Regions from separate parts of the Cryobacterium sp. TMT2-42-4 genome, predicted to be linked through region 2. Evidence: predicted binding sites of a transcription regulator. Region 2 holds the regulator's gene; the other holds the start of a gene.

Region 1 (15,524 bases), on a different contig from region 2:
GTGCGCAACATCGCCGGTATGCGAGGCCTGGTCAACAACCCGAAGGGTGAGATCATTCCTCGCCCGATCATCTCGAGCTACCGCGAAGGCCTGTCCGTCGCCGAGTACTTCATTGCTACTCACGGTGCTCGTAAGGGTCTGGCCGACACGGCTCTGCGTACCGCCGACTCCGGGTACCTCACGCGTCGTCTCGTGGACGTCTCGCAGGATGTCATCATCCGCGAAGACGACTGTGGCACGACCAAGGGTCTGGAACTGCCGATCGCCGAGGTCAACCCGATGGGCGAGCTCGTTCGCCACCCCAACGTGGAAAACGCGGTCTACGCTCGCAGCCTGGCCACCCCGGCGGTCAACGCCAAGGGTGAGATCGTGGCTGACGCCGGCGACGACGTGGGTGACGTGCTCATCGACAAGCTGGTCGAGGCCGGTGTCGAGACCATCAAGGTGCGCTCGGTGCTGACCTGTGAGTCGGCTGTTGGGGTGTGTGCGGTCTGCTACGGCCGCTCGCTCGCCACCGGGCTGCTCGTCGACATCGGTGAGGCCGTCGGTATCATCGCCGCACAGTCCATCGGTGAACCGGGTACCCAGCTCACGATGCGTACCTTCCACACCGGTGGATCGGCATCCGCCGACGACATCACCCAGGGTCTGCCTCGTGTGCAGGAACTGTTTGAGGCCCGTACCCCCAAGGGTGCGTCGCCGATCGTCGACACCGCCGGTCGCATCACCATCGAGGACACCGACCGCAGCCGGAAGGTTATCCTGACCCCCGACAACGGCGATGAGCCGATTGCCTACCCGGTGCTCAAGCGCTCCACCCTCCTCGTCGAGGATGGCCAGCACGTCGAGCTCGGCACGCAGATCATCATCGGCGCCGTCGACCCGAAGGAAGTTCTTCGCGTCAAGGGTGTTCGCGCCGTGCAGAAGCACATCGTCGGGGGCGTGCAGGATGTCTACCGGTCGCAGGGTGTGCCGATTCACGACAAGCACATCGAGGTCATCGTTCGCCAGATGCTGCGCAAGGTGACCGTCGTCGAGCACGGCGACACCGGCCTGCTCCCCGGCGAGCTCGTTGACCGGTTGAAGTACAACGATCTCAACCGCACCGCGCTCACCGAGGGCAAGAAGACGGCGTCGGCTCGTCAAGAAGTCATGGGTATCACCAAGGCTTCGTTGGCGACCGAGTCCTGGCTGTCGGCCGCTTCCTTCCAGGAAACCACCCGGGTTCTGACCCAGGCGGCCATGGAAGGCAAGAGCGACCCGCTGATGGGCCTCAAGGAGAACGTGATCATCGGTAAGTTGATCCCGGCCGGCACCGGCCTTCCCCGCTACCGCGACGTCACCGTCGAGGCAACGGATGAAGCCAAGGCTGAGCGTTACCCGAACCGCATCTTCACCGATGATGCAGCGTTCAACGAGGGTGACCTGAGCTTCGTCGACTTCGACAGCTTTTCGTCGGATGACTTCACCCCCGGCACCTACAACTAGTCACTAGCGATAGGTTCCACGGACGGCCTCCTGCCTCGGCAGGGGGCCGTTCCGCTTTTACGCCCGCTGCCCGAGCCTGTCGAGACCCGACCCTGCCGAGACCCGCGATAGGCTGGCCCAGAATCTTTCTGGGGGTATCGCATGGGTGCAGGTCCGGTGTCCGCTTCGGCAATGACGCGTCGACGGATGTGGGTGCTCCTCGGCGCCGTCGGCTCCCTGCTGGTCATCGCCCTCATTGTCCTGCTCATTGTCTGGCGGGGCGGCGCGGGCGCGCCGGAGGGAGAGGCGGTCGGGCGGCCGCAGCCGCACTCGTCCCCTGCACCCCTGGCCCTCGCCAGTGTGCCTGCTCCGACGGCCACGACGGATGGGCCGCATCCGTCGACCTGTGATGAGCTCTACAGCCCGGCGATCGTGGCCGCTTTCGGTGACCTGGTGCTCAACCCGGCCTGGGTCGCTGAGGAGAACTCGGACGTCAACCGGGGGTCCGGGGACCCGGAGTTGATCGCCCTGATCGACGCTGCCGGGGAGCGCCTCACCTGCGTGTGGGCGAACGCCAACGGCGGGTCCGGCCTGGGACTGACCACGGAGCTGGTGTGGGTGACCCCGGAACAGTCGACTCAGATTCAAAGCCGGCTGACCGCCGCAGGTATGAACTGTTACGAGGAACTCGGCGGAATGCGTTGCCTCATCGAGACAACGAAGGACGGTGAACTCGTCGGTGAGTCGCACTTTCTTCGCGACGACATCTGGCTGGCCACCAGATATGTCAATACCGGACCGGACGGCTACACGCACGATATCATCGCCAACGTGTGGGCCGACGAGTAGTCGCCGGGGAGATCCGCAATCCGCGCACAAAGTAGGGTAGAAGCAACGACCGGCAGACCTGCTTTTCGGGAGCAGAGGAACAGTATGCGGTTGGTCGGGCAGCTCGGTGGAGCGCTAGTCGGTGCCATGGGTCTCCTGGTGCTGGTCAGTTGGTACGTTGGAGTCGACGCCCTGCCGCCCGTGCTCCGCGACTTGCTGGCGATGAAGCCGACGGCAGCCCTGGGGCTCGTGCTGGTGGCGGTTGCCGTGCTGGCCGTCGATCGTCGCAGGTTGACCGTGACCCTGGGTCTGCTGGCACTGATGATCGGCGCTCTCACGATCGCGGAGTTCGTCGTCGGCCGATCACTCGGCATCGATGTGCTCCTGCCGGGAATCGACTTCGGGGGGCGGTCGGAGCGGATGGCGCCGTCCACGTCGGTGGCGCTGGTTCTGCTCGGTGCGTCCGTCATCGCCAGCCGGGCCGCTCGATCCGCCGTGATGCTCGGCTTCGCATTCGCGGCTCTGGGCGTCAGCCTGGTCGCGATCCTGGGTTACGCCTACGGCGTCTCCTCGCTGTATTCGCTGGGCGGCTACACGAGTATGGCCTGGCAGACGGCCCTGGGCGTCGGAATCCTCGCCACGGCCCTGTTGGTTCAGCGCCCCGATGCCGGTCTGATCGGCCTCTTCCGAGACGGTGGCAGTGCGGGTCGGCTCCTCCGCCAGGTCATTCCATTCCTAGTTCTGGGACCGTTCATCCTCGGTTGGCTGCGGCTGTGGGGACAGCGCCAGGGCTGGTACGACACGGCCTTCGGCGTCGCCATCCTGATCCTCGGCATGACAGTGCTCAGCTGCGTGCTGGCGTGGGTCGCCGCCCGCCGGCTGCGTGACCTCGATCGTCAGCGTGATGGCGCGATGCAGGCTCTCGCTGAGGCCAACCACACGTTGGAGGCGACGGTCGAGAACCGAACCCGCCAGCTCGCGGAGACGGCCGACACGCTGCACACCCTCATCAAGATCGCACCCGTTGGAATCGTGCAGATGGATGCCGCGGGCGGGCTCGTGTCCGCCAACGACCAGTGGCTGGCACTCAGCGGCCTCACGAAGAGTCAGTCGCGCCGCGATGGCTGGGCCACCGCGCTTCATCCGGACGACGCGGAACGGGTGCTCCTCGGTTGGGAAGCGAGCGCCGCAGCCGGCGAGCCCTACGAAACCACCCTGCGGTTCCGCACCCCTGAGGGCCACATCAACTGGGTGCAGGTGAACACCGCCCCGATGCGTGATGAGAAGGGCATCATCGGGCACCTGGCCAGCGTCACCGATGTCACCGCGCAGCGTGAGGCCGAGAACGCGGCTACGGCCGCCGCGGCCCGGTTCGAGGCTGCCTTCGCTTCCTCGCCGTTGGGAACGGCCATCGTGACGCTCGACGGACAGGTAGTGGCCGCCAACAGGCGGCTTCTGGAACTGGCGGGTCACCAGAACCCGCTCGTCCGCGCCCATATCGAGACGATCTTCATGCCGGCTGAGGACGGTGACGATGAGGAGTCGGAGAGCGCTGGCCTGGAAGGTCCGTCGACCCGACAACGCATCGACCGACGGATGCGCCACGAAGGCAATCAGGAAACCTGGGTCAAGGTCAGCATCGCCGAGATCTTCGAGGGAGACCAGGCTGGGGGACTGCTGTACCAGCTGGAGGACATCACCGCCCGACGCCTGGCCGAGGCGCGGGTTGAGCACCTGGCATTCCACGACCCGCTGACGAACCTGCCCAACCGTCTGCTCCTGCTCGACCGGTTGAAGCAGGCGCTTCTGCAGGCGTCGCGCCAGGGGCGCGGCGTTGCGGTGCTATTCATCGACCTCGACCGGTTCAAGTTCGTCAATGACAGTCTTGGGCACCACGCCGGTGACACCGTGCTGAACGAGGTTGCCATCCGCCTCCGGCAGAGCATCCGCGCCGGCGACACGGTGTCCCGGATCGGCGGCGACGAGTTTGTCGTGATCTGCCCGGATGTCGGTGGCAGTGAGGATGTGCACCGGATCGCCGATTCGATCCAGGCGGCCATCGCGCGGCCGATCACGATCGGCGACCAGTCGGCATCCGTCGATGCCAGCATCGGGATTGCTTTTGGCCTCGGGCACGACGATGCCGAACTGCTCCTGCGCAATGCGGATCAGGCCATGTACCTGGCGAAGGACCGTGGGCGCGCCCGCTACGAGGTCTTCGACGACGACCTGCGGTACCGCATCCATCAGCGGCTCGACAGCGAGTTGGCCTTGCGTGACGCGGTGGAACTGGGCCAGATCGAAACCTGGTATCAGCCGATCGTGGATCTGCAGGACCATAAGGTGGTGGCGACCGAGGCTTTGGCACGCTGGCGGCGGCCCGAGCGCGGGCTCGTGATGCCGGGAGACTTCATTGCACTGGCCGAGGAAGTGGGTCTGATCAAGGGAATCGGATCGACGGTGCTCGGCCAGGCGTGCCGGGCGGCCACGGGCCTGGCTCAGGGAATGGCGGTCAGCGTCAACGTGTCCGCGCGGCAATTCGTGCAGGATGACTTCGGTGACGTCGTCAAGCGGGCCCTCGCCGAGTCGGGTCTGCCGCCGGAACAGCTCTGGCTGGAGCTGACTGAGAGTGCGGTGCTCGACGCCATCGATTCCGCGGCTCGGACCTTCCAGGAGCTGCGTAACCTGGGCGTGCGGCTGGCCATCGACGACTTCGGCACGGGGTATTCATCTTTCACCCACCTGCGCGCGTTCACGGTTGACCTGCTCAAGATCGACCTGACGTTCATTCGCGACGTCGAGAGCTCCGATCACGATCGCGCGATCGTGGAGGGAATCCTGCGGCTGGCCGATTCCCTGAACCTGGATGTCGTCGCCGAGGGCATCGAGACGACGAGCCAGCGGGACCTGCTGCAGAAAATGGGGTGCCGCTACGGCCAGGGCTACCTCTTCTCGAAGCCCGCCCCAACCGCGTCCCCCGCCCTCCTCCTCGCCCCCTGACGCGCCCCTGCCCGCGACGCTGGTCGAGACCAAGAGCTACAGCGCTGCCCGCTTGCTCGGCAGTGCCACCAGCGTCTGCTCCGGATCTACCTCGACCGGTGGCTGGAGCCAATACTGCGTTCCGGTGCGGCTGATCGTCCAGTGCTGGTTGTGCAGCAGCAGATGGTGGGGATGGCAGAGGAGTACCCCGTCAGCAAGGTCCGTACATCCGTTGTTTTTGAGCCACTCGTTGACGTGATGGGCCTCAGTCCACGCCGGTGGCCTGTCGCAGTCGACCCAGAGGCATCCACCGTCGCGGACTGCCATTGCGGCGCGCTGGTGCTCGGTGAAGAGCCGTTCGTCGCGGCCGACATTGATGATTTGGCCGTCCGCGTCGAACTTGATGCCGCGGGTTCCGGTGTCGCAGCGGAGTCGGTCGATGGTCTCCTGCGAGATGGGGACCGGGTTGCCCTCGATCTGCCCGTGAGCGGCCCCTTCGGCGGGTTCGACGGGCCCAGATTCGCCCGTTTCAGTCTGGACGGTCGTCGGCGCCGGCCCGGTCTGGCCCTGCTGCCCGGTCTGACCGGTCTGACCGGCCTGGCCACCTTTCAATGCCTTCTCGGTCACGATCACGCGCACCGAGGGGCGGCGGCCGCCGAAGACCCGGCCCGGGTCGGCCTCGCCGGCGATCTTGAGCAGCTGCACGAGGGAGTCCGCGGCGATCTGTTCGGTCGTGCGGGGGTCGTCTTGCATCTTCTTTGCCCAGGCTGCCCGCTCCGCGTCCACGAACCGCACCCCGCCGCGGCGGGGGCCCGTGATCGAGTCGAAGGTGGAGAGCACGAACTCGCCGTCTTCGGGGGCAAACAGCCCGCTGAGTCGTACGTTGCCGTTGCCCAGCCGGTAGACCCGCAGGTAGCGGTCGTCGTAGGACTGCTTCTCGCGGGCGGCAATGCCGGCCTCATCGAGCCGGTCGCGCATCCGTCTCGCCTGCTTGAACACCTGATCGGCATTCAGCGACGACACCTCCGCCAGGAGCGCTTCCAGCGCCACCGCGAGCTTCTCGGCGGTGACCGAGGTATCTATTTGGCCGAGCCCCGCGCGAATCGACTCGGCCGCGTCGACGGAGAGGGTGCCGGCGGTGACGGCCCGGGCGATCGGTGCCTGCCAGGGCACCTTCGCCTCGACCTCGGCGACCTCGGCGGCATCCGCGTCGGGCGTCGAGAGCGCCGCCTCGACGAGCCTGTCGGCCGCCTCGGCATCGGCCATCATCGTGCCGACCGTGACCAGCTTGTACGCGTCGCCCTTCGACGAGCCGGTCGAGTTCTGGATCAGGGCCTCCGGGGAGAGGTACCCCTGCTGCGCCGCCAGGCCCGAGAGCCCGAGCTCCGGTCGGGAACGTTCGGCGATGGTCGCCGCCATCCAGGCGGCATAGGTATCGACGAGACGGCGGATCGCAGCGATTCGCTTCTGACCGGCCAACACCTCGGCATCAGGAAGGGCCGAGAAGTCAGCGCATGACGAGCCCAGCAGGGCCACGGCATCGGCCGCCTGCCTGCGGTCATCCGCGAGGTTGGTCATGTTAAAAGAATACCTCAACTCGCACCCAGTGTCGAGAGTAACTCACATAATTATAGAGAATGATCGAATCTATCTCTGAGCAACTCCGGCCGCTCCGAAGCCGTGCAAGGCCGCCGGTTGCCTCAATGGAGACCCCGGCTACGGTGGAAGGCACAACCTCGGAGGATGCGCCGATGAGTCCAGAGAATGCGGCCGAGAACGAGAACGCCACCGGGCCTGAGCCCCCGACGTCGGGCCGGCCGCCCGCCGGTCGCCGGGCCTGGATCGGGCTGGTCGTCCTCGGAGCCGCACTCCTCGTGATCCTCGTGGTGGCAGTGGTCTGGCGGGACGGCGAAGGTTTCCCGGGCGCAGGCGAGACCACCGGAACCGGCACCGTGACGCCCGCCCCGACCAACGCACCCACCGCTACAGGTTCTCCGACCACGACCACCACGCCCCCGGCAACCCTCAAGCCGACGCAATCCGAACCCGGGCAGACCGCGGCGCCGGGCGTTCCACGTTCGACCGCGTGCACGCAGCTCTACAGCCCGGCCATGGTCGAGGCGCTCGGCGACCTGACCCTGTACCCCTTCTGGAACCAGGACCCGGATGCCGGCGTGTCCCACGGCACCGACGATGCCGAACTGCGCGTCCAGATCGACGCTCTCGACCACCTGACCTGCGTCTGGGCGAGCCCGTACGGGGGATCCGACACCGGGATCATCACCACCGTGGTCTGGGTGATCCGGGAAGAGAGCGCCGCGGTGGAGGCCCGGCTCGTCGCAAACGGACTGGAGTGCTTCACCTAGTCGGAGGGCCGCCGCTGCGTCATCCAGACGAACACGGCAGACGGCGCTTTCGGTGAGTCCCACTTTCTGAGGGGCGGCATCTGGCTCGCCACGAAGTACACGAATGCCCGCCCGCTGGACTACACACAGAGCATCATCGACAACCTTTGGATGGGTGTCTAGACCGTTTCGAGCAGGCCGAGACCGCCCCGGGCATCGCCCAGCAGCGGCCGCATTCCGCCTGCCGCTCCGCGGGCAGCAACCGTGTCGATGCCGTGTCGACACCGGTCGATACCGTGTCGATGTCGGGTCGAAGCCCCGCCCCGTTAGGATCACTGAACAGAGGTATTTTTTCGAACCGTGTCCCCTCATTGTGGGTCTGGCCGGATTCCCTGCCCCCGAGATAGCGTTGTCCGTTACTTACTTACCGAGCCTGTTCGAGAGGATCGCGTGGCCAGCCTCACCGAAATCTTGATCCTGCACGGTCTGCTGCCGATCGAGGAGCTCGACCACCTCATGGCCGGCGACCCCGCCGATGAGAGCGCCGTCCGCGCCCTCGTCGCCAAGGGCGTCATCACCGAGGTTCAATTCGCCAAGGCTCGGGCCCAGCAGGCCAACCTGCCCTTCGTCGAGCTAATCGACTACCCGGTCGATCGCCTCGCCGTGGCTCTCGTTCCGGTGGCCGTCTGCAAACGCCACGAAGTGCTCCCGATCGCCGTCGACAACGGCCGCCTCATCCTCGCCATGGTCGACCCTGGCAACGTCTTCGCCGTCGACGACGTGCGCGAAGCATCACGGATGCGCGTCACCCAGGTTGTCGCCGAGCGCAGCGACCTGCTCGCCGCTATCACCCGCTACCACCGCGCCGACGACGAGCTCAGCGACCTCACCTCCACACTCGAGGAAGAGAACGCCGCCACCGAGAGCTCCTCTTTCGGAGTCTCGGACTCCATCGACGACGATGCCCCAATCGTGCGGTTCGTGAACCTGTTGGTCAGCCAGGCCATCCAGGACTTGGCCTCGGACATCCACATCGAACCCGGCGAGCACAGCCTGCGGGTGCGCTACCGCATCGACGGGGTGCTGCACGAGATGCAGACCGCACCCAAGAGCATCCAGAACGGTGTTATCTCCAGGCTCAAAATCATGAGCGATATCGACATCGCCGAGCGGCGCAAACCGCAGGACGGCCGCATGACCGTGCGCCATGCCGGCCGTCAGATCGACCTGCGCGTTGCGACTCTCCCCACCGTGTGGGGCGAGAAGGTCGTCATGCGAATTCTCGACAACTCGAACACGACTCTCGACGTGCGCGCGCTGGCCCTGCTCGAGCACAACTTCGAGGCCTACAAGACCTCCTACTCCAAGCCCTACGGCATGATCCTGATCACCGGTCCGACCGGTTCGGGCAAGTCGACCACGCTCTATACGACCCTGGGTGCGGTCGCTCGTCCCGAGATCAACGTGATCACGGTCGAAGACCCGGTGGAGTACCGCATGGCGGGCATCAACCAGGTGCAGGTGAACCCGAAGGCGGGCCTCACCTTCGCGAGTGCGCTGCGTTCCATCCTGCGAAGCGACCCGGATGTCGTTCTGCTGGGTGAGATCCGCGACCACGAGACCGCGCAGATCGCCATTGAGGCTTCGCTGACGGGCCACCTCGTGCTCTCCACCCTGCACACCAACGACGCGCCGAGCGCCATCACCCGCCTGACGGAAATGGGTATCGAGCCCTTCCTGGTGGGTTCCGCCCTGGACTGCGTGGTCGCCCAGCGCCTGGCGCGGCGCCTCTGCGACAAGTGCAAGACGCCATCCGTGCTGACCGTCGACTACCTGACGCGCCTCCGCTTCGCGTTCGACCCGGAGCGCCCGCTGCCCACGATCTTCGAGGCGGTCGGCTGCACGCAGTGTTCGAAGACCGGTTACCGCGGGCGCATCGCCGTGCACGAGGTGATGACCGTGACCGAGGAGATCGAGCGGCTCGCCGTGGCCCGAGCATCGAGCGCCGAAATCGGCCGGGTGGCGCGCGAACAGGGCATGATCACCCTCCGCGAGGATGGCTGGGCCAAGGCCCAAATGGGTTTGACATCGATCGAAGAAATCTTGCGAGTGGTCGCATAGTGCAAAAGGGGATATCTGCATGAGCCAGCCCATCTATGAAATTCCGGTCACGCCTCCTGGGGCTGCCGGGGGCAGCTGGAGCCTCGGCGATCCCGAGCGTCGTGGTGCCGAACTGACGGAGCACGATGCCGCGCCTGCCGCTCCTGACTCGGCGGAGTTCGATTTCGTCGATGTGACGGATGCCGCGCAGCCGCCGACAACGGTCCTCCCGGTGGACACCAGCGCGGTCGAGACGACCGGGCGCCGCGCCCGTGCCAACCGCACCGGCGACAACGAGGTCTCCGACCTTGACCTGCTGAACGCTCTGGCCGAGGTTCTCGACCTGAACGCCTCCGACCTGCACATCACCGTCGGAGCGCCGCCGAGCATCCGTGTCGATGGCGGCCTGCGGCCGATTGAGGGCGCGAGCAAATGGATGGGTGACAAGGTCACCTCTGCGCTCTACAGCATCCTCTCGGCGAAGCAGCGCACGCAGTTCGAGGAGGAGCTCGAACTCGACTTCGCCTACACGGCCGGCGGCGCGCGCTTTCGCGTGAACTACTACTACCAGCGCAACTCGATCGGCGGGGCGTTCCGTCTGATCCCGCGCGAGATCAAGCCCCTGAAAGACCTCGGCATCCCCGAGACCGTCGGTCAGTTCGCCAAGCTTCCCCGCGGCTTGGTTCTGGTGACCGGGCCCACCGGTTCGGGCAAGTCCACCACCCTGGCGGCACTGATTGACCTGGTCAACCGCACCCGTGCCGACCACATCGTCACGGTCGAAGACCCGATCGAGTTTCTGCACAAGCACCAGAAGTCCCTGGTCAACCAGCGCGAGGTGGGCCACGACACGAAGAGCTTCGCCTCCGCGCTCAAGCATGTGCTGCGCCAGGACCCCGACGTGATTCTGATCGGCGAGCTGCGCGACCTGGAGACCATTTCGGTGGCCCTGACCGCGGCCGAGACCGGCCACCTCGTCTTCGCCACCCTGCACACGCAGTCGGCGGCCCAGACCATCGACCGCGTGATCGACGTGTTCCCGCCGCATCAGCAGGGTCAGGTTCGCGCACAACTGGCCGCCACCCTGCAGGGTGTGGTCTGTCAGACCCTGGTCAAGAAGGTCGGTGGCGGTCGAGTCGTCGCCACCGAGGTTCTGGTCACAACATCCGCGGTCGCTAACCTGATCCGCGAGGGAAAGACCTATCAGGTCGCCTCCGCGATGCAGGCAGGGCGTGCGCTCGGCATGCACACCATGGACCAGCATCTCGCCGAGCTCGTTGATGCGGGTCTCATCACCCGCGCATCTGCAGAGGAGAAGGCGCAGGACCTCGAGGGGCTCAACCAGTTGATCCGTCGCGTGGACCCCACCGAAACCACTGGCCGGGGAATGTCGGCTAGCGGAATCGACTTCGGCGACTCGTACTCATCCAGAGGACACTAAATGGCAATAACTCAGGCTTATGACTACAAGGCGCGCAACGCCGCTGGTAAAGCTGTAAAGGGGCGACTGGACGCAGCCTCTGAGAGTGCCGCGATGGCACGCCTGAGCACCATGGGGCTGTCACCGATCTCGGTCAGCGAGGCCGCGGACGGAACCGGACTCAGTACGGAGATCCGGATTCCCGGGTTCAGTAAGAGTATCGGCCTTAAAGATTTGGCGATCATGAGCCGCCAAATGGCGACGATGACCTCGGCTGGCCTCTCGCTCCTACGAACCCTGAATATTCTCTCCGAGCAGACCGAAAACAAGGAACTCGCCAAGATCTTGGGGAAAATCCGTACCGATGTGGAGACTGGCGTTTCCCTGTCTGAGGCCATGGAGAAGCACTCCATCGTCTTTCCGCCCATCATGATCAACCTGGTCCGGGCAGGTGAGACGGGTGGATTCCTCGAAAAATCGCTCAATTCAGTGGCTGGGAACTTCGAATCCGAGGTGAAGCTGCGCGACACCATCAAGTCAGCCCTGGCCTATCCGACCATTGTGCTCATCATGGCTGTCGTCGCTGTGATCGGCATGCTTACCTTCATCGTTCCGGTCTTCGAGAAGATGTTCGCTGGTTTCGGCGGGCAGCTCCCCGCGCCCACGATGGTATTGGTCGTGCTTTCGAAAGCAATGGTATGGCTGCTACCTGTTCTCATCCTCGTGGCAATTGCGTTCAGTATTTGGTGGAAGAAGAACAAGAACACCGAGCGCGTGCGCAAAGCCGTCGACCCGGTCAAACTCAAACTCCCCGTCTTCGGTCAACTCTTGACGAAGCTCGCAATTGCGCGTTTCAGTCGCAACTTCTCAACGATGATTGGGGCCGGTGTGCCCATCCTCCAGTCGCTGAGCATCGTGGGTGAAACCTCCGGAAATTGGGTCGTCGAGTCTGCCCTGCATAAGGTGCAGGAATCGGTGCGTCAAGGTAAGTCAATCGCGGGACCGCTCAGCCTGGAGCCGGTCTTTCCAGCCATGGTGACCCAGATGATCGCGGTCGGCGAGGACGCCGGCGCCCTGGAACAGATGCTGGGCAAGATCGCCGACTTCTATGACCAGGAAGTCCAAGCGACCGCCGAGCAACTCACTGCGCTGATCGAACCCCTGATGATTGCGTTCATCGGTGTCGTGATCGGCGGGATGATCGTCGCCCTATACATGCCCATGTTTAGCATCTTCGAATACATCAAGTAGCCCCCCGCACTGGGGGCACGATTTTACCCCCTTACCCCTAAACGTGGGATGGTACAAGGTTGCGTGGCCCATAAGCTCAAATCAGGCAAACGCAATCGCCTTTCCCAGCACCCATTCAGAAAAGGACTTCCACATGATCCGCAGCATCTCGGAAGCGCTTGCCCACAAGCGTTCAGAACTTGGCCAGAAGGAAAAGGGCTTCACGCTCATCGAGCTTCTCGTCGTCGTCATCATCATCGGCATCCTGGCCGCGATCGCCATCCCGATCTTCCTCGGCCAGCAGGAGTCGGCCAAGGACGGCGGCGTGAAGTCAGACCTCGCCACCGCGAAGATCGCCATCGTCTCCTACTTCACTGACGGTGCCACGGCCGCACCGACCTTCGACAATGCAACTGCAACGGGCCTCCAGAAGTACGGCTTCAAGAAGAGCGACAACACTCTTGGTGACACCACCTCCTTCATCTGGGTCGGCACGGCGCCCACGAGCGCAGCCACTCCGTTCTGTATCATCGCGAAGAGCACGACAGCCGGTTCCCAAATGTTCAACATTTCCGACCGCGCCGGCGTTGCGAAGGGCTCGACCTGCCCGTAAGCATCACCCGCTAAATGAGAGCAAAGGGGGGCGCCGCTCGACGCGGCGCCCCTTCAGAATTTTCATCCTTTTCCTCAGAACCAACTGGCAGACCGGACCCCAACCGTGATGACATCTCCGGCCTCGCAGACCGCACACGCCGAGGGTGAGCGTGGCTTCGGTCTGATCGAGATCGTTATTTCAATGTTTCTTCTCTCGCTGCTGACAATTGCATTCCTGCCTCTCCTGATCACGGCAATGAAGACCACGGTTCTGAGTTCGACCATTGCTTCCGCGAGTCAATTAGTGAGTCAGCAACTTGACGCGATTCGTGCTGTTGCTCCGAACTGCGCCGCAGTCAGCGCGTTCGATGACGCACCCGTTGCTACCTCGGGTTTGCCCGGAGGCACAGTCTTCCAGCCGTACCGTTTGGTCGGTACTTGTCCCGGGGCATATCCCGGAGTGGTCAGCGTAAAGGCTTGGGTGACTAGGGCAGGCGACGCCAAGGTGATCGCCGATGCAACCACTCTCGTTTACGTCGAGAAAGCAACCCCATGAGGGCCGATCGCTACCGACCGAGGGGTGGCGAGAGCGGTATTAGTCTCATCGAATTGCTGATCTACTCCTTGCTGTCCGTCGCAGTGCTGTTTATCGTTGGCAGCCTGCTGATTACCTCGCTGACCGCGCAGGGCACTGTTCGGAAATCCTCTCAGGCCAGCACTAGCGGCCAATTGGTCTCCAAATCCGTCGCTCAGGGAATCCGAAACGCAAGTTCCATGCAACTCATCGTCCCCGCCGCAGGCATACAACTCCTGAAGGCACGAACCGTTGGCGCTAGTGCCAACCCAGTCTGGCGCTGTCAGGCCTGGTACTTCGGAAACGGCGAAGTGCGCTACACGACTTCAGGAGCGACGATTCCTACGCCGGCCCCTGCAGATGTCGCCACCTGGACACTTCTGGCAACTGGAATTCAGCCGAGCTCCGGAACGAATATCTTCACCCTCACGGGCCGACAGCTCGACCTCGCAATGCAAGTGCGAGACGACGGAGGCAACTCCGTTCTCATCAAGACTTCTGCATTAAGTCGTCAACCTGTGCCCGTTGCTGTGGAGAGTGTGCCGACATGCTTATGAGACGTTTGTCCTTCAGGTCTCGACTGTCATTGCCCGATGAGCAGGGCAGCACTTTATTGGCTGTCATTGGCGTCATGGCTGTTACAGCGATCATCGCTCTCACGGTAACGGCGGCGACGCTGAACGGAATAAGTGCCACGAGCTCCGCGCGCGCGTCAGTCCAATCCCGCGCCGCCGCCGAGGCCGGCATCGACGTTACGATGGTCAGCCTTCAGGTTGCGACAGGCCCAGAAAGCTGCAGTTCACGCAGCGGTCTGTACGACTCCGTAACGGGAACTGTTCCGAAGTATTCCACTAAGGTCCAGATCGACCCGGGATCTGGCTGGGTCACCGGCTGCCCTACCAGCGCTTCCACAAAGGTGAAGATCATCTCAACCGGATTCGCGCAGGCGAATGGGGTCTCGGGTGCATCTTCGGGTGACGACAGCGTGCTCGAAGCGGTCTACACCTACATTCCCGCCCAGATCACAATTCCCACGATCGGCTCCGCGGTCTACGCCCACACCATCTCCGGTGTGCTCAAGAATTTCACCCTCGACTCCGCGGTCAATACCGTTGCGGCTGACGTTCAGATCAAGAACGGGAATGCAATCTGCACGAACGGAGCCAAGATCTCGGGAAATCTGATTCTGGGCAACGGTTATGCGGCACTCGACAACTGCACCGTCTCCGGCACTGTTCACGTTTCCAATTACGTCACGTTGAATGGCGGTGCGAGCCTCGTTCAAGGCGACGTAATCGCTGCCGGTCAGGCAGCTGGACCGGTAACGGGATTTGTCGTCGCTATCGCGAACGGTGCGAAAGTGAACGGGAGCCTGCTTTCCAACGGAAACGTGAGCGTCACGAGCAGCCCTGGTTCCACGGTCAACGGTAATGTCACCGTTGCAGGGACTCCCGCGAGTGTCGCGACGGTTGCGAATAATTCCACCGTCAACGGGTACGTGCAGTCCAGTGGCACAATCGCCAACGACGGCAACATTGTTGGTGCAAAAACGCAGAACGTAACCGGACTTGTTTCGCCCCCCGTGCCCCTTGTGCCCAACTGGAGTGAGATTCCGTATCCGACGCCGTTCTCCTCGACGACCTGGGCAGCGCAGGGATTCCAGGAGCTCGTGTGGAACGGTCCGTGCGTCATCAGCGGCGTCGATCCGTCCTGGACGGCTCTGTCGAATCTCACCGTGCCGACCGTGGTCAATACGCTGGCTAAGTGCGGTGCGGCTGGCCTCTCCACCGACTCGAACGTCAAGACGCTCACGCTTAAGACAAACGTCGCATTCGCGGCCCATCAGTTCAATTTTGGCAAGCTCAACGTTTTATCCAGTGACACGACTGCGCGCCGTCTATGGTTCTACGTCCCGGACCCAAATTCCGCGGACGGCGTGCCGACCTGCGTCGCTCCGGCTGGCAACATCACGATGAGTAATGAGACG
Region 2 (15,524 bases):
CTCCATGCGCGAACTCGCCGCTCTGGCCGAGACCGCCGGCGCCACCGTTCTCGACGGCCTCATGCAGCGCCGGGCGAAGCCGGACGCCAGCACCTACCTCGGCAAGGGCAAGGCCGAAGAGGTGGCCGGCATCGTCAAGGCGATGGGCGCCGACACCGTCATCGCCGACACCGAGCTGGCGCCCAGCCAGCGGCGCGCACTCGAGGACGTCGTCAAGGTGAAGGTCATCGACCGCACCGCCGTGATCCTCGACATCTTCAGTCAGCACGCCAAGAGCCGCGAGGGAAAGGCCCAGGTCGAACTCGCCCAGCTCGAATACCTGCTTCCCCGCCTGCGCGGCTGGGGCGACTCGATGTCCCGCCAGGCCGGAGGCCAGGTGGGCGGCGCCGGTGCAGGCATGGGTTCGCGCGGCCCCGGCGAGACCAAGATCGAGCTGGACCGCCGGCGCATCCACACCCGGATGTCTCGCCTCCGCAAGCAGATCCTCGAGATGAAACCCGCCCGCGAGGCCAAGCGGGCCAACCGCAAGCGCAACGCCGTGCCATCCGTCGCCATCGTCGGTTACACCAACGCCGGCAAGTCGAGCCTGCTCAACCGCATCACCCGGGCCGGCGTACTCGTCGAGAACTCCCTGTTCGCCACCCTGGACGCCACGGTGCGCAAGTCCACGACGGCCGACGGGCTGCTCTACACGCTGACGGACACCGTCGGGTTCGTGCGGAACCTGCCCCACCAGCTGGTGGAGGCGTTCCGGTCCACCCTCGAGGAGGTCGCCGACGCCAACGTGATCGTGCACGTCGTCGACGGCTCGCATCCTGACCCGGCGAGCCAGCTTGCCACAGTGCGCGAGGTCATCGCCGAGGTCGGTGCCCGGGAGATCCCGGAGGTCGTCGTCTTCAACAAGAGCGACCTGATCAGCGATGATGACGGGCTCGTGCTGCGCGGACTCTGGCCGAAGGGCATTTTCGTCTCGGCCCGCACCGGCGAGGGCATCGAGGAACTGCTCGCGACCATCTCGGACCTGCTGCCGCGGCCGTCGATCAGGCTTGAGTTACTCGTCCCCTACGAGCGGGGCGACCTGATCGCGGTGCTGCACGATCAGGGCACGGTGCTGTCCACCGTATACGCCGAGACCGGCACCCGGGTTACGGCTCTGGTGACTGATGAGATCCGGTCGCTGTTCGAGCCGTTCGCCGTGCCGCCGGCCGTCACCGGCTGACCGCCGCCGGCTGACGACATATTCGGTCACGGACCTGCCGGGCATCGGGCGTGCTTGTTAGAGTCTTCTCAATCGTTGCCTCCGGTCTCCTGGCCGGCGGCATGGAGCGACAGCCGAGCCCGGCACCCGCCCGCGAACGCCCGCCTGGCTTGCCGGGCGGTCCGCGGCCGCCCGGCCCCCAGTGCCTGACACTGGCAACTGTCGAATGAGGAGCAATGCCCCACACCTCGGACCCTGCGTGCCGGAAGATCCCGTTCTCATTCGAGTTGTATCCGCCCACATCGGATGCCGCCACCTCCGTGCTGCACGCCACCATCGAGCGGCTGGCCGCGGCCGGCCCGGAATTCATCGCGGTCACCTACGGTGCGAACGGCTCCTCCCGGCGCTCCTCCCTGGACGTGCTCACCCACATCCTGCGCACCACCACCGTGGACCCGTTGGCCCACCTCACCTGCGTGGGCTCGTCCAACGCGGAAGCCAGTCAGCTGATCCGGGAGTTTCTGGACGCCGGGGTGCGGAGCTTCCTGGCCCTGCGCGGCGACCCGCCGGAAGGCATTCGGGAGGGTGAGGCCTTCCTCGGCGACCTGGGCAGCGCCGCGGAACTGGTGCAGCTGATCCACCGGGTGCAGGCCGAGCGGGTGCCGTACCGCGAGGCCGTGATCCCGGGACTCCCTGCCGCCCGCACAATCAAGCGGGAACGGGAGAAGGTACGCATCGCCGTGGCCGCCTTCCCGAACGGCCACCCGCGCTCCCGGTCCGCCACCCAGGACATCGACACGCTGCTGGCCAAGCAGGCCGCCGGCGCCAACCTGGCGATCACGCAACTCTTCTTTCACGCCGACCACTACCTCAGCTTCATCCTGCGAGCCCGTGCCGCCGGGGTCGAATTCCCGATCCTGCCCGGGATCATGCCGGTCACGAGCCCGGCCCGCCTGCGCCGCATCCTCGAGTTGTCCGGCGAGGAACTGCCGTCCGAGCTGGCGATCGCGCTCGAGGTGGAGCCGACGAAGGAAGGCCAACGTGAGATCGGCATCCGTCAGGCCACCGAACTTGCCCGGGAACTCATCTCCGGCGGTGCCCCCGGGCTGCACCTCTACGCCTTCAACCAGCACGAGACCGTGCTCGCCGTGCTCGACGGCTGCGGTCTGCTCACCCCCACCCTGCCATCGTCCGCACTGCCTGCCCCTCACCCCGTCAAGGAGAACCCATGACCAACTCTTCCACGTTTCCCGACTTTCCCGCCGGCACCATCCTGGGCTACCCGCGCATCGGGCCGCGCCGCCAACTGAAGAAGGCCGTCGAAGCGTTCTGGGCCGGATCGGTCAGCGCCGACGAGCTCGAGGCGACCGCGGCCGTCCTGCGCCAGGGCACCCGAGAGCGCCTCGTGCAGCTAGGACTCGGCCGGGACGACTCGTCCATCCCGGAATCGTTTTCCTACTACGACCAGATGTTGGATGCCCTGTGCACGGTGGGCGCCGTCCCCGCCCGGTTCGCGCATCTCCGGGGCGAGGACGGCCACCTCGACCTGGCCGGCTACTTCACCCTCGCCCGCGGTGAAGGTGAGCATCCGCCGCTGGAGATGACCAAATGGTTCGACACCAACTACCACTACCTGGTGCCGGAGATCGGCCCCGAGACCGAGTTCACCCTCGCCGGCACCCGGCTGGTGCGCGAGTTCGAGGAGGCGAAGGCGGCCGGATTCCTGACCCGGCCGGTCATCGTCGGCCCGGTCACCTTCCTGCTGCTGAGCAAGCCCAGCAACGAGGCCCCGACCGGATTCAGTCCGCTTGACCGCCTCGACGACCTTGTGCCGGTCTACGCCGCCCTCCTGCAGCGGCTGCGCGCCGCCGGAGCCGAATGGGTGCAGCTCGACGAGCCTGCCCTGGTCAGTGAGAGCATCGACACCCCGAGAACGGATGCCCTCGCCGGCCTCCGCTTCGCCTACAACACCCTCGGCGCCCTCGCCGAGCGCCCCGCATTGTTCGTCGCCGCGCCGTACGGCAGCCTCGACGACGCCCTACCCGTTCTTGCCATCACCCCGGTGGAAGCCATCGGGCTCGACCTCGTGCGGGGAAGCGTGCCGGCGGAGACCCCCGGACTGGACACGACCACTCTCGTAGCCGGCATCATTGACGGCCACAATATCTGGCGCGGCGACCTGGCCGCCGCCTTCGACACGGCGGCCGGCCTGGTCCGCCTCTCGCCGCGGATCTCGGTTTCCACCTCAACCTCGCTGCTGCACGTTCCCCACGACATCGACGACGAATCGGCGCTGGACGACGACCTGAAGAGTTGGCTCGCCTTTGCGGACCAGAAGGTCGCGCAGGTTGCCACACTCGCCCGCGGCCTCAGTCTGGGTCGCCGTGCCATCGAGACCGACCTCTCTGCGGCGTCCGCGGCCCTCGACGCGCGGAGGGTGGCTCCCGGAGTCCGCGATGGCGCCGTTCGGGTTCGCGCCGACGCGCTCACTTCGGGCGACTTCACCCGGGACGCCTACGCAGCCCGAGTGGCAGCCCAGGAGATTGCCCTCGGGCTGCCGTTCCTGCCGACAACCACGATCGGATCCTTCCCGCAGACCGGGGACATCCGTCGGGCCAGGGCGCAGCTGGTACGGGGGGTGCTGAGCACCGCGGACTACCGGGACCTGATGCGCGCCGAAATCCGTCGCGTCGTCGCGCTGCAGGAGGACATCGGCCTCGACGTGATCGTGCACGGGGAGCCGGAACGCAACGACATGGTGCAGTACTTCGCCGAGAACCTTGACGGATTCGCGGTCACCGAGAACGGTTGGGTGCAGTCCTACGGCAGCCGGTGCGTGCGCCCGTCGATCCTCTGGGGTGACGTGTCCCGACCGCGGCCCATCACGGTCGAGTGGTCAGCGTTCACGCAGGGTCTGACGCCCAAGCCCGTCAAGGGGATGCTCACCGGTCCGGTCACGATCCTCGCGTGGTCGTTCGTGCGCGACGACCAGCCGCTCGGCGAGACGGCCAGGCAGGTGGCCCTGGCCCTGCGGGACGAGATCGCCGACCTGGAGACGGCCGGCATTCAGATCGTCCAGGTCGACGAGCCCGCGCTGCGGGAGCTGCTGCCGCTGAAGCAGAAGGACCAGGCGGAATACCTCGACTGGTCGGTGGGGTCCTTCCGCCTGGCGACGGCCGGTGCGGCCGCGGCCACCCAGATCCACACCCACCTCTGCTACTCGGAGTTCGGGGTGGTCATCGACGCGATCCGCAACCTGGACGCGGATGTGACCAGCATCGAGGCGGCACGCTCCCGCATGGAGGTGGTGGGCGATATCCGGTCCCAGGGCTTCGATCACGGTATCGGCCCGGGAGTGTGGGACATCCACTCGCCGCGTGTGCCGAGCGTGGCCGAACTCACCGACCTGCTCGAGCGCGCCGCGGCGGCCATCCCGGCCATCCGGCTCTGGGTGAACCCCGACTGCGGCCTCAAAACCCGCGGCTACGCCGAAACCGTCCAGTCCCTGCACAACATGCTCGCTGCGACCCGCATCCTCCGCGCCCGCCTGACCTCCTCCGTTTCCGCCTGACCCTGCCTCCACCCACACAAAAGCCGGGCACGACACCAAAACCAGTGTTCGTGCCCGGCCCACAAGACCCGGCCCACAAGACCCGGCCCATAAGGCCCGACCGAAACAACCATGGCGACTCAACACACGCGCGTCACCACGACGTTGGTCGAAACCGTCGAGACCAAGAGTCGGCCTGAAGTGCTAATGAACTTCAGTGCTGTTGCCCTAAACCGACCGCAGCACGGCCACAACCTTCCCCAGAATCTCGGCGTGATCGCCGACGATGGGTTCGAAGTTGGTGTTGCGGGGCAGTAGCCAGGTGTGCCCGTCGCGCTGGCGGAAGACCTTGACGGTTGCCTCGTTGTCGAGCATGGCAGCAACGATTTCACCGTTTTCGGCGGTCTTCTGCTGCCGCACGACGACCCAGTCGCCGTCCATGATGGCGGCGTCGATCATCGATTCGCCCGACACCTTGAGCATGAACAGGTCGCCCTTCCCCACCAGCTGGCGGGGCAGCGGGAAAATCTCGTCGATCTGCTGTTCGGCGGTGATCGGGATGCCGGCGGCGATGCGACCGACGAGCGGAACCATGGCGGCGTCGCCGACCTGCACTCCGGTGTGGAAACTTTCCGAGGCTCCGGCCGTCGTGTCTTCGGGCGACTGCGGAATCTCGATGAGCACCTCCAGCGCTCGGGGGCGGTTCGGGTCGCGGCGGAGGTAACCGCTCAGTTCCAACTGGTTGAGCTGGTGGGTGACGCTCGACAGTGACGACAGGCCGACGGCGTCGCCGATCTCCCGCATGCTCGGCGGATAGCCGCGTTGGCTGACCGAGCGTTGGATGACGTCAAGGATGGCGAGCTGCTTCTCGCTGAGGCTCTTGCGCCGTCTGGTGCCGCCCTTGTCGCGGGGACCGCTGGTGTTCTGTGCCACGTTCGTCGCTCCTCGTTGTGATTGATGCGCTGGCGGCACGCATCGAATGCCGCCGATTCACGCGAATGTCGGGGGTGCCTGATTGAGTGTCAATCAACAATCGAAACTGTATCCGCGTTGAGGCCATTAAACAAACATGTATTCGATTGGGTCGGGATGAATATTTCAGAAACTACCGAAAAAAGCTTGATTGTTCGAATAATCGAATATACATTCGGAACATAAGTTCGCATCCGGCTCTCCCGGCCGAGAGTCGGATGCGGCTTCTCACAGGAGGTATGACATGAGCACTGCACTTGAACGAGGCGTCCCCATCACGACCGGACGCACCCGGCTCCGACTCACCCGGCGCGGTCGCGTCGTTTTCACGTGCCTGGCTGCCTTTCCGCTCGTGGCCGTGGCTCTGGCCGTCGCCCTCAACGGAGGCATTGCCGCCGCCGAGAACTCGACCGTCGGTCGCGTGGCCACGGCCTTCGACTACGTCACCATCAAGTCGGGGCAGTCGCTCTGGCAACTTGCCGAGACAATTGCGCCCACGGCCGATCCGCGCGAGGTGATCGCCGAGATTGTGAGCCTCAACCAGCTGCCGTCCGACAGCGTGCAGCCCGGTCAGCGGCTGGCACTTCCGAACGACCTGTGAACTACCCGCAACGAGTCCCCGCCGGTCTCACCCCGGTAACATGGGGGGAGTGACCAGTCTCAACGATCTGCCCCTTCGCGATAATCTGCGCGGACTCACCCCCTACGGGGCGCCGCAGTTGCACGTGCCGGTGGCTCTCAACGTGAACGAGAACACCCACGGCATCCCGGCTGAGGTGGCGCAGGACATCGTGGCGGCATTGGCTGTGGCGGTCACGACCGTGAACCGATACCCCGATCGGGAGTTCACCGAGCTGCGGGATTCCCTCGCCCGATATCTCGGTCACGGCCTCACTCGAAAGAACATCTGGGCCGCCAACGGATCCAACGAGGTTCTTCAGCAAGTGCTGCAGGCCTTCGGCGGCCCGGGTCGGTCCGTTCTCGGCTTCGCACCGACCTACTCCATGTACCCTTTGCTCGCCTCCGGCACCGGTACCCGCTGGATCGCGGGCGGTCGTGACGCCGAGTTCGAACTCTCCCCGGCAACGGCGGTGGAGTGGGTCGACCGGGTTGCCCCTGACCTCGTCTTCCTCTGCTCGCCGAACAACCCCACCGGCACGCCCCTGTCCCTGGAAACGATCGCGGCCGTCTACGACGCGACCGACGGCATCGTCGTCGTCGACGAGGCATACGCCGAGTTCGGGACGGATGACGCGCCGACCGCCCTGAGCCTGCTGCCCGGCCGGGAGCGCCTGCTGGTGTCCCGCACCATGAGCAAGGCGTTCGCCTTCGCGGGTGTGCGCGTCGGCTATCTGGCCGCCGATCCCGCCGTGACGGATGCCCTCCGCCTGGTTCGTCTGCCCTACCACCTGTCCGCGCTCACCCAGGCTGCCGCGGTCGCCGCCCTCGTCCACACGCCCGCGATGCTCGCCATGGTCGACGACATCCGCGGGCAGCGGGACCGCATCGTGAGCGAACTGGCCCGGCTTGGCTACTCTCCGCTGCGCAGTGCGAGCAACTTCGTGTTGTTCGGCGGCGTCGAGGACCCTCGGGCCACCTTCGAGGCGCTGCTGGCGGAAGGCATCCTCGTGCGCGACGTCGGAATCCCGGGCCACCTGCGGGTCAGCGCCGGCACCGAGTCCGAGACGACGGCGTTCCTCGACGCTCTCGAGGCGCTTGGGCGGCCGTGAACGGCTCGGGCCAATAAACTAGCCGTATGAGCTTCTCTTTCGCGACCACCTCGCCCCGTTTTGCCCACCTGCAGCGCGAGACCAGCGAGTCGAGCATCGACCTGTCGCTCAATCTCGACGGCACCGGTGAGTCGGACATCCAGACGTCGGTCCCGTTCTTCGATCACCTGCTCACGGCCTTCGCGAAACACTCGTTGACCGACCTCACCGTGCGCGCCCGCGGTGATATCGAGATCGATGTGCACCACACGGTCGAGGACGTCGGTATCCTGCTCGGCCAGGCGATCAAGCAGGCTCTCGGGGACAAATCCGGCATCTCCCGCTACGGTGACGCCCTCGTGCCGCTCGACGAGGCCCTCGTGCAGGCCGTCGTCGACATTTCCGGGCGCCCCTACCTCGTGCACCAGGGCGAGCCGGCCGGTTTCGAGTTCCACCTGATCGGCGGCCACTTCACCGGCTCCATGGTGCGCCACGTATTTGAGGCTATCGCCCTCAACGGTGGCCTCACGGTGCACGTCACCGTGCAGGGCGGCCGCGACCCCCACCACATCGCCGAAGCCGAATTCAAGGCCTTTGCCCGAGCGTTCCGCCAGGCGAAGGCGCTCGACCCCCTGGTGTCCGGCGTGCCCTCGACCAAGGGTGCGCTGTGACCAGCGTCGTTGTCTTCGACTACGGCACCGGAAATGTGCACTCCGCCGTCAAGGCACTCGAACTTGCCGGGGCCGAGGTGACGCTGACCAGCGACCGCCGTCAGGCGCTTGAGGCCGACGGGCTCGTCGTGCCCGGCGTGGGCGCGTTCAGCGCCGTCATGCAGGCCCTGAAGGCGGTGCACGGCGACGAGATCATCGACCGCCGGATCGCGGGCGGACGCCCGGTGCTGGGCATCTGCGTGGGTATGCAGATCATGTTCGAGCACGGCGTCGAACGCGGCGTGGACACGGAGGGGCTGGGCGAGTGGCCCGGCACCGTGACGCAGCTGACGGCGCCGGTGCTGCCACACATGGGCTGGGACACGGTCACGCCGGGGGAGGGCTCGATGCTGTTCCATGGCCTTGAGCAGGAGCGCTTCTACTTCGTGCACTCCTACGCCGCCCAGGAATGGTCCCTCGACGTCATGCCGCCGTTCCCGAAGCCGATTCTCACCTGGTCCGAGCACGGACAACCTTTCCTGGCCGCCATCGAGAACGGACCGCTTACCGCCACCCAGTTCCACCCGGAGAAATCCGGTGAGGCAGGCATCCGTCTGCTCCATAACTGGCTCGGCACCGTCAAGAACTGACCGTGACTTTTCCCTGACTGACCTGGTCGCCGCGACCACTCCCAACCGAGGACACCCATGACTGTGAATACCCCTTCCCTCCGTCTCGTTCTGCTGCCCGCCGTGGATGTGGCCGACGGCAAGGCCGTTCGCTTGACCCAGGGCGAAGCCGGCACCGAGACCAACTACGGCGACCCCGTCGACGCGGCACTTGACTGGGCCCGCCAGGGCGCCGAGTGGATCCACCTCGTCGACCTCGACGCGGCCTTCGGTCGCGGCAACAACACGGATGTCATCCGCACCGTGATCCGCGAGGTCACGGGCGTGAAGATCGAGCTCTCCGGCGGGATCCGCGACGACGCGTCGCTGGACGCGGCCCTGAACGCGGGCGTCAGCCGGATCAACCTGGGCACCGCGGCACTGGAGAACCCGGAGTGGGCGGCGCAGGTCATCGCCCGGCACGGGGACGCCGTCGCCGTCGGGCTCGACGTGCGCGGAACCACCCTCGCCGCCCGCGGCTGGACCAGGGAGGGAGGGGACCTCTGGGAGGTGCTCGCCCGTCTCGAGGAGGCTGGCTGCTCGCGCTACGTCGTCACCGATGTGACCAAGGACGGCACACTGCAAGGCCCCAACATCGACCTGCTCCGCCAGATGATGGAGCGCACCGATCGACCGGTCGTCGCCTCCGGCGGCATCTCCAGCCTCGACGACCTCCGCGCATTGCGCGAACTCGTGCCGCTCGGACTCGAGGGCGCGATCGTCGGAAAAGCCCTCTACGCGGGGGCGTTCACCCTGGGCGAGGCGCTGGATGTCGCGGGCGCGTAACCTCGGCTCCACCGGCCTTCCCGGCGGACCCGGAGGGGGAGACTCCGCCGGGCAGCCGTGGGAGGGACGACAGTTTGAGCCCAACATGCACAGCGACGACGACGGGCTCGCGCCCGAGCCGCTCCTGGCGGCCGTGCGCCGCTTCCAGGCTCGGGAGGCCGGCGAAGAGACGGTGGTCGACGCCATCCGTGGCTCGCGGCTGCTCGTTCCCCTGGTGACCGAACTCGGCCAATCGGGCACCACCGAGGCCGGCCTCCGCGTCGACAAGACCCAGGAACTGTCGATCATCACCGTGGCCGGGCCCGACGGACGCACGGTGCTTCCCGTGTTCACCTCGGTCGCTGCGATGACGGCGTGGAACACGCAGGCCCGGCCGGTCCCGGCCGACGGCGTGCGCGTCGCGCTGGCCGCGGCTCAGGAGAACACCGATCTGGTCGTGCTCGATCCGACCGCGCCCACCGAGTTCGTGGTGCGGCGCCCGGCCCTGTGGGCCATCGCCCAGTCCCTGCCCTGGACCCCCAGCTATGCCAGTCGCGACGTCGCGGATGCCTTCGCCGACTCCGTGGCCACCGAACTGAGTGTGCTCGGGGTTGAACTGGCCCCCGGCGACCCGGCCGCCCGCCTCGCCGGACCGGAACTGATTGTACGTCTCGAGCTCATGGATGGCCTGACCCGCACCGAGCTCGACGCGACCCTCGCCCGGCTCGCGGCCCGCTGGTCATCGAGCGACGTCATCGCCACCCAGGTGGACTCTCTCACCGTGCAGCTGCTGCCCTCCGCCTAGGCGGTCTCTTCCATCGTCGGCGGTTCCGGGCCCCGCGTTCCGCGCTCCGCCCCCGCGTCCGCCACGAACGAATACGACGGAGATTGTGGCCAAATCGGTTCTGGATGTCCGGGAAACCCCGGTTTAGATTCATAATCTCCGTCGAATTGGTTCGAGTGGCCCGGCTCAGGCGGATCGACGAGGATAGTCGTATGAACGAGGTTCTGCACCGATTCACCCCGGCCACCCGCGCCTGGTTCGCGCAGGCCTTCGCCGCACCCACCGAGGCCCAGCTCGGGGCGTGGGACGCCATCTCTCGGGGCTCACACGCGCTGGTGGTGGCCCCCACCGGATCAGGTAAGACCCTCGCCGCGTTCCTCTGGGCCATCGACCGCCTGGCCGCGGATACTGTAGAGGCCGCAGATGTCTCGGAAGCCTCGGCGCGTCCTGACCGGTTCACCGCGCCGGGAACCCGCGTGCTCTACATCTCGCCGCTCAAGGCGCTGGGCGTCGACGTGGAACGCAACCTGCGGGCCCCGCTGGTGGGCATCGTCCAGGCTGCCGAGCGCCTCGGGTTCGCCCCGCCCCGGGTGACCGTCGGCGTGCGGTCGGGGGACACCCCGGCCACGGAACGCCGAAGCCTGGTCAAAACGCCGCCGGACATCCTGATCACCACGCCAGAATCGCTGTTCCTCATGCTCACCTCGGCGGCGCGGGAATCGCTGCGCGCCGTGGACACGGTCATCATCGACGAGGTGCACGCGGTCGCGGCGAGCAAGCGCGGCGCGCACCTGGCCGTCTCACTGGAACGGCTCGACGACCTGCTCGCCCGCCCGGCCCAGCGAATCGGACTGTCGGCTACCGTGCGACCGGCCGCCGAGGTCGCCCGGTTCCTTGGAGGTTCCGCACCGGTAGAGATCGTCGCACCGGTGTCGACCAAACGATTCGACCTCAGCGTGGTCGTTCCCGTCGACGACATGAGCCAGGTCGGCCCGGCACCGGTGCGGGAGGGTTCGACGGCCGCCGCCGCCCCACAGACCGGGTCCATCTGGCCGCATGTGGAAGAGGCAATCGTCGACGAGGTGCTGGCGCACACCTCCTCGATCGTGTTCGCCAACTCCCGCCGGCTGGCCGAACGGCTGACCGCGCGCTTCAACGAGATCTACGCCCAACGCCTCGAGGACGAGCCCGTGCCCGCGATGCCGGCCGTGATGACCGAGCGGATGCCTGCCCTCGTGCCCGTCGGCACTGCGGCACCCGGCCCGCCGGCCGCGCTCATGGGCGCCAGCGGCCAGAGCGCCGGGGCCGAGCCGCTGCTTGCCCGCGCGCACCACGGCTCCGTCAGCAAGGAGCAGCGCGCACTGATCGAAGACGACCTCAAAGCCGGGCGGCTGCGCTGCGTGGTGGCGACGTCCAGCCTCGAACTCGGCATCGACATGGGCGCCGTCGACCTGGTCGTGCAGGTGGAATCGCCGCCGTCCGTGGCCAGCGGGCTGCAGCGGATCGGCCGGGCCGGGCACCAGGTGGGGGAGGTCTCCCGGGGCGTGATCTTCCCCAAGCACCGGGCCGATCTCATCCATGCGGCCGTTGCCGCCGAGCGCATGGCCGCCGGACTGATCGAATCACTGCAGGTGCCGTCCAACCCGCTCGACATCCTCGCCCAGCAGACCGTGGCGGCGACCGCCCTTGAACCCATCCACGCGGAGGAGTGGTTCGACACCGTGCGCCGCAGCGCCCCCTTCCACGCCCTCCCGCGGTCGGCCTACGAGGCCACCCTCGACCTGCTTGCCGGCCGGTATCCCTCCGACCAGTTCGCCGAGCTGCGCCCCCGCATCGTCTGGGACCGGGAGACGGGCATCCTCACCGGGCGCCCGGGCGCGCAACGGCTCGCGGTGACCAGTGGCGGCACGATCCCCGACCGCGGCCTGTTCGGCGTCTTCATGGTCGGCGGCGACCAGGCCACCGGCCGCCGGGTGGGGGAGCTCGACGAGGAGATGGTCTACGAGTCCCGGGTCGGCGATGTCTTCGCCCTCGGCACGACGAGCTGGCGTATCCAGGAGATCACCCACGACCGGGTGCTCGTGCTGCCCGCCTTCGGTGAACCGGGGCGGCTGCCGTTCTGGAAGGGCGACGGCCTCGGCCGGCCCGCCGAGCTCGGTGAGGCGATCGGCGCGTTCCTGCGCGAGGTCTCGGCGCTCCCCGACCCGGAGGCCCGGGTGCGCTGCCGGGCCGGCGGCCTCGACGAGCGCGCCGTCGACAACCTCCTGGCCTTCCTCGCCGAGCAGCGCGCCGCGACCGGTCAGGTCCCGACCGACCGCACCCTCCTCGTCGAGCGGTTCCGAGACGAGCTCGGCGACTGGCGGGTGGTGCTGCACTCCCCGTTCGGCCTGCAGGTGCACGCGCCCTGGGCCCTCGCCGTGGGCGCCCGGGTGCGGGAGCGCTACGGGCTCGACGGGGCCTGCGTGGCCAGTGACGACGGCATCGTCGTGCGCATCCCCGACACCGAGTCCGACCCACCCGGAAGCTCCCTCTTTGTCTTCGACCCGACCGAGCTCGAACAGATGGTCACCGACGAAGTCGGCGGGTCGGCTCTGTTCGCCGCCCGGTTCCGCGAGTGCGCCGCGCGGGCCCTGCTGCTCCCGCGCTACAACCCGGGTCGGCGGTCGCCGCTCTGGCAGCAGCGCCAGAAGGCCGCGCAGCTGCTCGACGTGGCCCGCACCTTTCCGACCTTCCCGATCATCCTCGAAACCGTGCGCGAGTGCCTGCAGGACGTCTACGATCTGCCCGCTCTCCTGGCCCTCACCCGCCGCATCGACAGTCGCGCCCTGCGCCTGGTCGAGACCCAGACGGATGCCGCGAGCCCGTTCGCGAGCACCCTCCTCTTCGGCTACGTGGCCGCGTTCATGTACGAGGGAGATTCCCCGCTCGCCGAGCGGCGCGCCACCGCCCTCTCGCTCGATTCCAGCCTGCTGGCCGAGTTGCTCGGTCGGGTGGAGCTGCGCGAGCTGCTCGACCCGGCCGTGATCCTGCAGACCGACCTGGAACTGCAGCGGCTGCCGGCCGACCGGAAGGCGCGCGGAGTCGAGGGCATCGCGGACCTGCTCCGCGGCCTCGGTCCGCTCACCACGGCGGAGGTGGCCGCCCGCCTCGACCCCGCCGTGTCACCGGGCGCCGCCGAGGGCCTGCAGGTGCTTTTCGACGCGCGGCGCATCATCCCGGTCGGTTTCGCCGGGCAGCAGTGGTGGGCGGCCATCGAAGACGCCGCCCGGCTTCGCGACGCCCTCGGCGTCCCCCTGCCGCAGGGGGTCCCGGCCGTGTTCACCGAGCCGGTGCCGGACCCGCTCGGCGACCTGGTCAGCCGGTACGCACGCACCCACGGCCCGTTCACTCTCACCGACGTGGCCGCGCGCTTCGGGCTCGGCCCGGCCGTGGCGCTCGTCGCCCTCCGGCGCCTGGCCGGGGCCCGCCGCCTCCTCGAGGGCGAGTTCCGGCCGCACGGCACCGGCAGCGAGTGGTGCGACGCCGAGGTGCTGAGGCGCCTGCGCCGCCGCTCCCTGGCCGCGCTCCGGCACGAGGTCGAGCCGGTCGACCAGGTCACAATGGGCCGGTTCCTGCCGGCCTGGCAGCATGTGGGCGGGCGCCTGCGCGGGATCGACGGGGTCGCATCCGTGATCGAACAGTTGGAGGGGGCGCGCATCCCGGCATCCGCCTGGGAGACGCTTGTGCTGCCCTCCCGCGTCGCAGACTACCGGCCGGGCATGCTCGACGAGCTCACCAACACGGGCGAGGTGCTCTGGGCCGGCGCCGGCACGCTGGCCGGTAATGACGGCTGGATCAGCCTGCACCTGCGCGACACCGCGCCGCTCACCCTGCCGCTGCCCACCCCGCTGGAGACGACTGCGCTCCAGCAGGAGATTCTGACCACCCTGGCCGGCGGCGGGGCCTTCTTCTTCCGTCAACTCGCGGATGCCGTCGGCAGCCAGGACGACGCCGGCCTCGCCGCCGCCCTCTGGGACCTGGTCTGGGCTGGACTGGTGGGCAACGACACCTTCGCCCCCGTACGCGCCCTGCTCTCCGGCGGGCGCGCGGCGCACAGCACCCGCCGGGCCACCCCGCGAGCCCGGCTGCACGGCGGCCGCATCCCCGCGCGTGGCACCCTCCCGTCCCGCACCGGGCCACCGACCGTCTCCGGGCGCTGGTCGATCGTTCCGGTCGCCGATGACTCGCCCACCCGCCGGGCGCACGCCCTTGGCGAAACCCTGCTCGAACGCTACGGCATCGTCACCCGGGGCGCGGTGATGGGGGAGGGCGTGACGGGCGGCTTCGCCCTCGTCTACCGCACCCTCAGCGGCTTCGAGGAGATGGGGCGGTGCCGGCGCGGCTACTTCATCGAGGGTCTCGGGGCCGCCCAGTTCGCCACGGTCGGCACGATCGACCGGCTGCGCTCCTACGTCGCCGAGGCACAGCATCCGAAACCGGAGGCGATCACCCTCGCCGCTACCGACCCGGCCAACCCCTACGGCTCCGTGTTGCCCTGGCCTCCGCTGCCCGAGGGCACCGGGCACCGCCCCGGACGGAAGGCCGGCGCGCTGGTCGTGCTCGTCGATGGGGCCCTGGTGCTCTACGTCGAACGCGGCGGCAAGACCGTGCTCGCGTTCGACGGAGCGGCCGGGAACGGAGCGGCCGGGAACGGAGCGGCCGGGAACGGTGCCGACGGGAACCGTGAACCCGCCGTCGAACATTGCGAACCGACTGCGGTCCTGACCCTCGCCGCCGCGACCCTTGCCGGCACGGTCACCGCGGGGCGGGTTCCGAAGCTCGGCGTGGAGACCGTCAACGGCGTGTTCGTGATCGGAACAGCGGTGGGCACCGCCCTGCTCGCGGCCGGATTCGGCGTCACCCCGCGGGGAGTGAAGCTGCATGCCTGAGGGTGACACCGTCTACCGCACCGCGTGGAACCTCGACCAGGCCCTGCACGGCGCCCGGCTCACCCGCTGCGACGTGCGGGTGCCGGCGTTCGCCACCGTCGACCTGACCGGGCAGATCGTGCACGAGGTTCTCAGTCGCGGGAAGCACCTGCTGATGCGCGTGGGGGAGGCCAGCATCCACTCTCACCTGAAAATGGAGGGGTCGTGGCACCTCTACCGTCATGGGAGCGCCTGGCGCCGGCCCGCGTTCCAGGCGCGCATCGTTCTCGAGACGGTGGACTGGGTGGCTGTAGGCTTCGA

The links. Region 2 encodes LexA, which represses DNA repair genes until DNA is damaged. Its sites were predicted from a motif close to TCGAACANNTGTTCGA; they were not measured.
Region 1: a site for LexA is predicted at 6,916-6,931, ahead of E3O18_RS10065 (DUF222 domain-containing protein). Genes of this name have one in related genera too.

What each region holds. Positions count from the first base shown of each region.
Region 1 is NZ_SOFT01000027.1:150,226-165,749, reverse strand. Features, by position in the region: gene E3O18_RS10080 (DNA-directed RNA polymerase subunit beta') at 1-1,488, shown strand, start outside; gene E3O18_RS10075 (hypothetical protein) at 1,660-2,316, shown strand; gene E3O18_RS10070 (EAL domain-containing protein) at 2,401-5,295, shown strand; gene E3O18_RS10065 (DUF222 domain-containing protein) at 5,332-6,852, opposite strand; gene E3O18_RS10060 (hypothetical protein) at 7,026-7,640, shown strand; gene E3O18_RS10055 (ATPase, T2SS/T4P/T4SS family) at 8,070-9,740, shown strand; gene E3O18_RS10050 (type IV pilus twitching motility protein PilT) at 9,760-11,160, shown strand; gene E3O18_RS10045 (type II secretion system F family protein) at 11,161-12,390, shown strand; gene E3O18_RS16800 (prepilin-type N-terminal cleavage/methylation domain-containing protein) at 12,524-12,982, shown strand; gene E3O18_RS10035 (type II secretion system GspH family protein) at 13,088-13,519, shown strand; gene E3O18_RS10030 (hypothetical protein) at 13,573-14,094, shown strand; gene E3O18_RS10025 (hypothetical protein) at 14,124-15,524, shown strand, end outside.
Region 2 is NZ_SOFT01000048.1:23,196-38,719, reverse strand. Features, by position in the region: gene hflX (GTPase HflX) at 1-1,219, shown strand, start outside; gene E3O18_RS15330 (methylenetetrahydrofolate reductase) at 1,435-2,430, shown strand; gene metE (5-methyltetrahydropteroyltriglutamate--homocysteine S-methyltransferase) at 2,427-4,769, shown strand; gene lexA (transcriptional repressor LexA) at 4,977-5,681, opposite strand; gene E3O18_RS15315 (LysM peptidoglycan-binding domain-containing protein) at 5,965-6,321, shown strand; gene E3O18_RS15310 (histidinol-phosphate transaminase) at 6,362-7,450, shown strand; gene hisB (imidazoleglycerol-phosphate dehydratase HisB) at 7,477-8,100, shown strand; gene hisH (imidazole glycerol phosphate synthase subunit HisH) at 8,097-8,729, shown strand; gene priA (bifunctional 1-(5-phosphoribosyl)-5-((5-phosphoribosylamino)methylideneamino)imidazole-4-carboxamide isomerase/phosphoribosylanthranilate isomerase PriA) at 8,787-9,533, shown strand; gene E3O18_RS15290 (SseB family protein) at 9,517-10,317, shown strand; gene E3O18_RS15285 (ATP-dependent helicase) at 10,509-15,224, shown strand; gene E3O18_RS15280 (DNA-formamidopyrimidine glycosylase family protein) at 15,217-15,524, shown strand, end outside.